Regions from separate parts of the Methylobacterium sp. P5_C11 genome, predicted to be linked through region 2. Evidence: riboswitches for the same ligand, from Rfam matches in the RefSeq annotation. Region 2 holds a riboswitch; the other holds the start of a gene.
What was found. Region 2 has a riboswitch for cobalamin ahead of ACXJKQ_RS22170 (TonB-dependent receptor). Riboswitches for the same ligand answer to the same signal wherever they lie in the genome.
Positions count from the first base shown of each region.

Region 1: another riboswitch for cobalamin. It lies ahead of ACXJKQ_RS08245 (CbtB domain-containing protein); the one in region 2 lies ahead of ACXJKQ_RS22170 (TonB-dependent receptor).

Region 1 is NZ_JBFULS010000010.1:82,117-86,322, reverse strand. Features, by position in the region: gene ACXJKQ_RS08255 (S10 family peptidase) at 1-56, shown strand, start outside; gene ACXJKQ_RS08250 (coagulation factor 5 8 type domain-containing protein) at 108-1,466, opposite strand; cobalamin riboswitch at 1,634-1,827, shown strand; gene ACXJKQ_RS08245 (CbtB domain-containing protein) at 1,864-2,046, shown strand; gene ACXJKQ_RS08240 (CbtA family protein) at 2,063-2,800, shown strand; gene ACXJKQ_RS08235 (DUF1636 family protein) at 2,793-3,194, shown strand; gene cobW (cobalamin biosynthesis protein CobW) at 3,191-4,206, shown strand, end outside.
Region 2 is NZ_JBFULS010000053.1:15,796-20,001, forward strand. Features, by position in the region: gene ACXJKQ_RS22150 (hypothetical protein) at 270-677, opposite strand; gene ACXJKQ_RS22155 (hypothetical protein) at 896-1,087, opposite strand; gene ACXJKQ_RS22160 (hypothetical protein) at 1,175-1,426, shown strand; gene ACXJKQ_RS22165 (cell wall hydrolase) at 1,469-2,071, opposite strand; cobalamin riboswitch at 2,323-2,514, shown strand; gene ACXJKQ_RS22170 (TonB-dependent receptor) at 2,751-4,206, shown strand, end outside.

The DNA of each region.
Region 1 (4,206 bases), on a different contig from region 2:
CCGGCGCGACACGCCCCGCCGGAACGCCGGCGGAGCAGCTCAGGAAGGCGCCGTGAGACCACGGGTCCGCCACGATTGCGGGCCGCGGTCGACCGGCGCGTGAGGGCTCAGGCATCATCGAAGGCGAGCGCCTCCGCGGGGTAGTCGATCATGGTCCGGCGCTGCGCGTCGCTGTTCTGCCATTCGCCGACCTTCATGTAGCGCCCCTCGAGGTCCCGGACCTCGATCACCTTTCCGATGGTGGGAATCGACTGGAAGCCCTGCGGCCAGTTCGACGCGAAGTAGAACACCTGCTCGACATGGTCCGACAGGTGGCAGATCGCCGGTCCGAACGTACCCAGGCCGAAGACGAGGTAGCGGCCGTTCACCAGGGCGGTGACGTCGGCGATCAACGATTCGCTCTGGATCTCCACCGGCAAGCCACGCCGTTCCGCGTAGGCTTCGACCTCGGCGATCACCGGATTCAGTCGGTTCTCGAAGACGAGCTTCACCGATTGGATCCGCCCTTCCGCCAGGAGGCGGTCGATCACCATCCGGTAGAACGCGAAGGGCGGCTGCGGGTAGTGCGGGTCGACCCAGGTGCTGAAGATGTCCCCCGAGCGGATGTGGATCAGGAGCTGATCGTCGGGCTTGTTCGGGACGCTCCGCGGCAGACCGTTGAACAGGGGCCGGATCACGCCCTGAACGATCGCTCGGGAATCGATCGGTCCCTGCGGCCCGACCACGCGCTCGAACTGCGTCGGATCGAAGTAGAGGCCCGAGAGGAAGTAGCCATCCGTCGGCAGCGGCTCGGTCGGCGGGATGAACGTGATGCCGTCGCAGGTCAGCCGCTCGGTCAGGAAGATTACCTTGCTGCGATCGACCTTCGGGACCTTGATGTATTTCAGGTTGAGCGCCTTCGCGATCGACACGGCGACGATGTACTGGACGAGGCAGTTGCCGAAGGCGCCGTTCTCGAACAGCGACAGGCCGACAAGGTCGCGACCGGTGCGGCCGGGAGAGGCCTCGAGGGCGTAGCTCACGTAGACGTTGGCGCCCGGCTTCTCGTTCAGGAGCGTCACGTCGAGACCGAGGACCGCCCGCAGGGCGATGAGATCGACGGCGGCCTCGTCGGCCCGGATTTCGACGCCGCCGACGCGCGCCGGCTCCGTCGTCGCGATCCGCACGATCCGCGCCCAGGCCCGCTCGTCCGGGGCGAGCACGGCCACCAGGGCGTCGGGCGCGACGGTCCATCCGGCCATGTCCGCCTCGGACCAGCTGACGCCGTCCTGCGAGACCGCCACGGCCACGTCGCCGACCTCCGGGAGGCCGGCCCCCGCGGCCGGACGCAGCGCGACCGAATGCACCGGGAAGCGGCCGCCGAGATCGACCTCGAGCCATTCCCTCCCGGCGGCTGCCACGGCCCGCGGAGGACGGCCGGCTGTGAGATCGACGAGCGCCGGACGTGGATCGTCTGCCAGGGCCATCGGGTCTCCGGAGCTGAAGGGATGCGCCCGCGCCGGACCGACCGGACGTCCGCTGCGGGCGGTGCCCGCATCGGGCCGCATGCGTCAAGCCCAACCCGGATTGTGCGAGCCCCACGGGATTCGGATCCGATCCGTCGGCGCTCCGTTGTGTCGTGGCTGGCATGCGTCTACAACGGCGCGGTGACGGTGCCCCGGCGACGGGGTGAAAAGGGAATGCGGTGAGAGGTGCGAGCCTCGACTCCGTGGCTGCCCCCGCAACTGTGAGCGGCGAGCGTCTGCCGAGCGCCACCGGAGCGATCCGGGAAGGCGGCAGGCGCGCCGAGCCGCGAGCCAGGAGACCTGCCGTCACGACAGGATCCCGCATTGCCGCCGGTGGGGCGGCTGGAGACATTCGACGATGACCACCTCGACCCTCGCCCCCGTCGCCGCCGGCACCCGCTCGTCGGAGCGTCCGATCGCCGTGGCGCTCGCGGCCATGCTGGGCCTCGGCCTCCTGTTCATGGCCGGCTTCTCGCCGGCGATCGCGTTCCACAACGCGGCGCACGACTTCCGGCACACCCAGAACTTCCCCTGTCACTGACGCCATCGTCACAGGGATGATCATCCGGCTTCTGTCGGCGGCGCTGGCCGCCGGCTTCTTCGCGGCTGCCGTCGTGACGGGCCTCGAACTCACGCTGACGTCGCCGCTGATCGTGGCGGCCGAGCGCTACGAGCAGCAGGAACCGTCGCATCAGGCCGCGAAGCCGCTGCCGATCGTCCTGGCGCATGCCGGGCATGACCACGCTGCGCCCGACGCGGCGCCGGAATGGCAACCTGGTCAGGGCCTGCCGCGGATGGCCTTCACGGCGCTCGCGACCCTCGTCGGCGGCGTCGGCTACGCCCTGCTCCTCGGCGCGGTGATGCTCGCCTGCGGCCGGGAGCCGACCCCGCAGGTCGGCCTCGCCTTCGCGGTGGCGGGCTTCGCCAGCGTCGCCTTGGCGCCGGGCCTCGGCCTGCCGCCGGAACTGCCCGGCAGCGCGGCTGCCCCGCTCGCCGCGCGGCAGGCCTGGTGGCTGATGACCGCGGCGGCGACGGGCATGGGCCTCTACCTGATCGCCGTCCGCCGTACGCTGATCGCGATCCTGGGCGGTCTCGTCCTGATCGTCGCCCCGCACGTCGTCGGCGCGCCTCAGGCGCCGGAGGCCGCGTCCGAACTCCCGGCCGCCCTGGCCGCGCAATTCGCCGCCCGGTCCCTGGCCATCGGGTTCGTGTTCTGGATCCTGATCGGGTTGGGGCTCGGCTGGGCGTGGCAGGCGCTTTCGCGGGAGACGGCGCGGGGGACGGCCCGTGCCTGAGACCGTGCTGTACGTCTGCACCACCTGCCGCCGGCTGGACGATGACCCGGACGGCCCCCGCGCCGGGGCGCTCCTGCTGGAGGCGCTCAAAGCGCGGGGCGACGCCGTGCCGGGACTGCGGGTCGAGCCCGTGGAGTGCCTGTCCGTCTGCAAGCGGCCGTGCACCGTGGCGGTCGCCTCGGCGGACCGCTGGACCTACGTGTACGGCGACATGGATCCCGCTACCTCGGCCGACACGATCCTCGCCGGGCTCGCGGCCTACGCGGAGACGCCGGACGGCCTCGTGCCCTGGCGCGCGCGTCCCGCCGCCTTCCGCACGGGCGTGATCGCCCGGATCCCGCCCTTTCCCCACCCTCGCCCGCGTCCCGCCGGCACCCTGGAGGCCGCGGAATGACCCTCGTGAACAAGATCCCCTGCACCATCGTCACGGGCTTCCTCGGCGCCGGCAAGACCACCCTGGTCCGCCACGTCGTCGAGAACGCCAAGGGACGCCGCCTCGCCATCCTGGTGAACGAGTTCGGTGACGTCGGCTTCGACAAGTCCTTCCTGGCCGCCTGCGGGGTCGAGGGCTGCACCGAGGACGCCATCGTCGAGCTGCCGAACGGCTGCATCTGCTGCACGGTGGCGGACGATTTCGTGCCGGCGCTGGAGACCCTGCTGGGACGCGCCGACCCGCCGGAACACATCCTAATCGAGACCTCCGGCCTCGCCCTGCCGAAGCCGCTGGTCCAGGCCTTCCAGTGGCCGGCGATCCGGTCCCGGGTGACTGTCGACGGCGTCGTCGCGGTGGTCGATGGCCCCGCGGTGGCCTCGGGCGCTTTCGCGGAGGACCCCGAGGCGCTGGCCGCCCAGCGGGCCGCGGACCAGTCGGTCGATCACGACAACCCGCTGGAGGAGGTGTTCGAGGACCAGCTCCTGTGTGCCGACCTCGTGGTGCTCAACAAGGCCGACCTGATCGACGCCGCGACCCGCGCCCGGGTCCGCGCCGAGGTGGAGGGCCATCTGCCCCGGGCCGTGAAGGTCGTCGAGACCGAGAACGGCGCCATCGATCCGCGGGTGCTGTTGGGCCTCGGCGCGGCCGCCGAGGACGACCTCGCCGCGCGCCCCTCCCATCACGGCGAGGGCGAGGATCACGACCACGACGACTTCGAGACCGTGGCGCTGCGGGTCCGTCCGGCGGTCACCGCCGGGGACCTCGCGGCCCGCGTCGAGAAGGCGGCCGAGATCGCCGGCGTCCTGCGCATCAAGGGCTTCGCCGAGGTCGAGGGCAAGGCCATGCGCCTGGTGGTGCAGGGCGTCGGCCGGCGCGTCGCCCACCATTTCGACCGGCCCTGGAAAGCTGGGGAAGCCCGCGACGGAAATCTCGTGGTGATCGGCCTTAAGGGCTTCGACCGTCACGCCGTGGC
Region 2 (4,206 bases):
GCGGGGAGGCGGCATGGAACCAAGCGGACGACCGATGTCTTTCGCCAGAGGCCAGGCATCCGCCGTCGCGCATCGAGCAGGACGGTCGCCCGCGTCCGTCCAACGGCCCGGAGGAGCCGCATGACCGATGCCCCAGATCCGCCGGAGGGGCCATCCGGGAAGACAGCCCTGCTGATCGCCCTGACCCTCGCGGCCATTGCCGCCGCCGCTTACTTCCTGGTCCACATGGATTAGCGCCCGCCGCGGCGGCGACCGGTCCGGCGCCGCCACTACAGGGTTCGGCAATTCCCGTAGGTGACCCTGACCTCATGGCGCTCTTCGGGGTTGAGCTGCGCTTCGACGAAGTTCATCTTGTTCAGGTCGATCAGCAGGAAATAGACGCCGTTCTGGCATTTGATCGCGTTGCGCGGCGTGCGTTCGTTCAGCCGCGGCGATGCGGTCTGGCACTCGTAATAGTCGGAGCGCCCGGCCGAGATCACGGTCAGCAGGCCGCCGCTGGTGACCAGCGAGAAGGTCCGGGCCTTGTGGGGCTGCGGTTTCGCCCCCTCCGGCGGGTCGGGATCGAGACCGACCGACCCCTCCTCCGTACAGGTCATCGGACGGCGCAGCTGAGCGGCCGACGGCGTGATGCTCAGCAGGAGGAGCGCACCGGCGAGCGCTACCCGTTTCGCGATCATCGGCGGAGGATCCGTGATTCGTGGGTAGTTTCTACCGACAAGCTAAGCCACGTTCCATCCGTGTAAATGCCGCATGCTCCAGTGGACAGGCCGTTCAACAGATTTGCCGTCCCATTCGATTGTCCGAAGCGAATATTTATGCGTTCGATCGGTCCCGGCGCGGCCGGCCTGACGCTGCCCGGCCGGCCAGGCCGGTCCCCGCACCGGCGGCGCACACGCTAATCCTCGGGCGCACCCGGATTGTCGTTGGCGGCCGCATCCGCGTCGCGTCGCGCCGCGATCGCCGTTCCGATCTCCAAGAGCAGCAGCCGAGACAGGAGTTGCATCGTCGCCGTGCCGTTCGAAACAAGGAGGTGATGGGCCGCGATGGTCGCCTCCACCATGCGGTCAAAACCGTCGTCGTCGGACATGGCGGGGCAATAACCTGGTTGAATGCAGAGCATACAACTTAAAGGTAAGGATCCGGTTCGATCGCCCGCCCACAAACAGGCTTCCCCGTGCGCCCGACCGCCCGAGCCGACGCTCTGCTGGGGCGACTGGCCGAGGCGCTCGGGCATCCGGTCGAGATCTTCTTCGCGGAGGTCGGCCCGGAAGCCGCACCGGACCGCGAACCGATCGCGACCCTGGAGCTGCTCCGCCTGTGGAGCGCCCTGCGGGAGCCGCGGAGCCGGCAGCGGGTCCTGGCCGTCGCCCGGCAGGAAGCCCGCGCCCTGCGCGAGACCCGGGCGGACGACGCGGGCCCCCGCTGATCGCACCGGTCGCGCGCCCGGGCCGGGTCGGTGTGGACCGCTCTACTGCGCCGCCGGAGCGGGCACGGCCGCGTAGGTCAGGGCCATCGCGGGCAGGCCGGGCGCCGCAGGTGCGGCCGGCTTGTCCAGCTTGGCCGCGCGGCGGTCGCGTTTCTCGTAGAAGGCGTTGCCGCCGGCGACGGCCACGTAGTGCATGTTGTCGTAGGGGTAGTGCCGGCCCGCGGTGTGGAAGTACATCGCCTTTCCGACCTTCGGGTGGCGCTCCCCGGCCAGGACGGCGTCGGCGGCGTCGGCGACCTTCAGCAGGTCCTTCTCCTGCATCGGCTTGGTGAGGACGCCCGGCGCGAATTGCCCCGGCTGCCCGACCACCGCGCAGATGCCGCCCGGGAAGATCGCGTTCTCCAACCGGTTCATCACCACCGTGCCCACCGCGACGAGCCCGTCGCTGTCGCTGCGGTTCGATTCGAAGTACATGGCGCGGCCGAGGCAATCGCGCTCGGCATCGCTGACGACCATCGGCGCTTTACGGTCGGGGATCGAGCCCGTCGTGAGAACCGGCGAGGCGGTGTTGCAGGCCCCCAGGCCGCCGGCCGTTGCCAGGACGATCAGTGCAGGACCGATCCGCGTCCTCTCGCTACCCCGCATGCATGTGCGCTCCGTGCTCGCCCAACCTGGCCGCATCGGGCGAGGCCCCGCCCGTGCGAAGGCGAAGCTTGACCGCACGTTCGCGGCGAGGATGTGGCAGCGGCATCCGCGCCTTCGGGACCGGCCCGGGGCCGAGGCGGGCTCCATAAGGCCGCCGACAGGTCCCGGGACCGCACTGTCGCTGCCGCGCCCCGGGGGCGCCACAGGGCCTGCCGCCTGGCTTCGGCGTGTTGACGTGGCCCGCCCGCCCGACGGATGGTAGGCGTGACGGTTTCCTTCGGGGATCAAAAGGGAACGCGGTGAGGGCTCGCCCCGAAGCCGCGGCTGCCCCCGCAACTGTGAGCGGCGAGCCCTTCACCACCACGTCACTGGGTCACCCCGGGAAGACGGTGCGAGGGCGGCGACCCGCGAGCCAGGAGACCTGCCGTCAGCCGTGGTCACACGCGAAACGCGCCGGGCGGGGTGTCCTGGCGGGTGTCGAGGCGCCCGCGCGCGAGCACGGACGCCGAGGCCTCGTTCGCGGTGACGTGCCACTGCCGCCGCCCGAGATCCCGTGACCCGTCTTGCCCGCCGCTCCGCGCTCCCCATCCTCGCCGCACTGGCGAGCCTGACATCCGCGGCCTCCGCCCTGGACCGGACCGGGCCGGACCCCACCGAGACGCGACTCGACGAGATCTCGGTGACCGCCGAACCCGCCGCGGCCGCGGCTCCGCAAATCGGTCCCTCCGCGAGCGCAGGCTATGTCGGAGGCACGACCGGCATCGGCGGGATCAGCACGCCCGTGGACTCCGCCAGCTCCGGGCTCATCACGGGTCCGCAGGTCAACAGCCGCCCCGTGACCCGCCCCGGAGAAGTTTTGGAAGCGGTGCCGGGCCTGATCGTCACCCAGCATTCCGGTGAGGGGAAGGCCAACCAGTTCTTCCTGCGCGGCTTCAACCTCGACCACGGCACCGACATCGCCCTGTCCCTGGACGGCATGCCGCTCAACATGCGTACCCACGCCCACGGCCAGGGCTACGCCGACATCAACGTCCTGATTCCCGAACTCGTCGGCGCGGTGGAGTTCCACAAGGGGCCGTACTTCGTGCGCGACGGCGACTTCGCCTCCGCGGGGTCGGTGCGGATCGACTACCTCGACGCGACACCCAAGAACGTCGCCCTGACCTCGATCGGCAGCTTCGGCTACAAGCGCGCCCTGTCGATCACCACTGTGCCGCTGGGCGAGGGCAACCTGCTCCTGGCTGGCGAGGCGCAGGTCTACGATGGGCCGTGGGTCGTCCCGGACGCGCTGCGCAAGATCAACGGGGTCGCCCGCTACAGCCAGGGCACGGCGCTCGACGGCTTCTCGGTCACCGGCATGGCCTACGCGGCGCGCTGGACGGCGACCAACCAGATCCCGGAGCGGGCCGTCACCGAGGGGCTGATCAGCCGCTACGGCACGATCAACCCCACGGACGGCGGCGACACTTCCCGCTTCTCGATCTCGGGCAAGTTCAGCGCGACGGACGACACGGGCGTGACAAGGGCCTCGGCCTACGTGATCCGCTCGCAGCTCAACCTGTTCAACGACTTCACCTACTTCCTCAACGATCCCGTCAACGGCGACCAGTTCCACCAGCTCGACCAGCGCATCATCGGCGGCGGCGAGGCGTTGCATATCTTCCAGGGGGACCTGTTCGGGCGGCCGATGGAAAACGAAATCGGCGTTCAGACCCGGACCGACTCGATCCGCGTCGGATTGTTCAACACCACGAACCGCCAGTACCGGTCCGGCGTGCTCGACGATCGCGTGCTGGAGACAAGCGGGGCCTTCTACTTCGACAACCGGGTCCGCTGGACCGACTGGCTGCGCACCGCGATCGGCTTCCGCGCGGACGGCTACTATGCGCGCGTCGTCTCGGACACACCCGCCAACTCCGGCAACGCGCGAGACGGCATCGTCAACCCGAAGCTGGGCCTGACCCTCGGCCCGTGGTTCGATACCGAACTCTACGTGAATTACGGCGGCGGCTTCCACTCGAACGACGTGCGCGGCGTGACCGCCACCGTCGATCCGACGAGTTCGCTGTTCAACACCACGCGCTCGCCGTTCCTGGTGCCGTCCACGGGCTACGAGATCGGGCTGCGCAACCGCT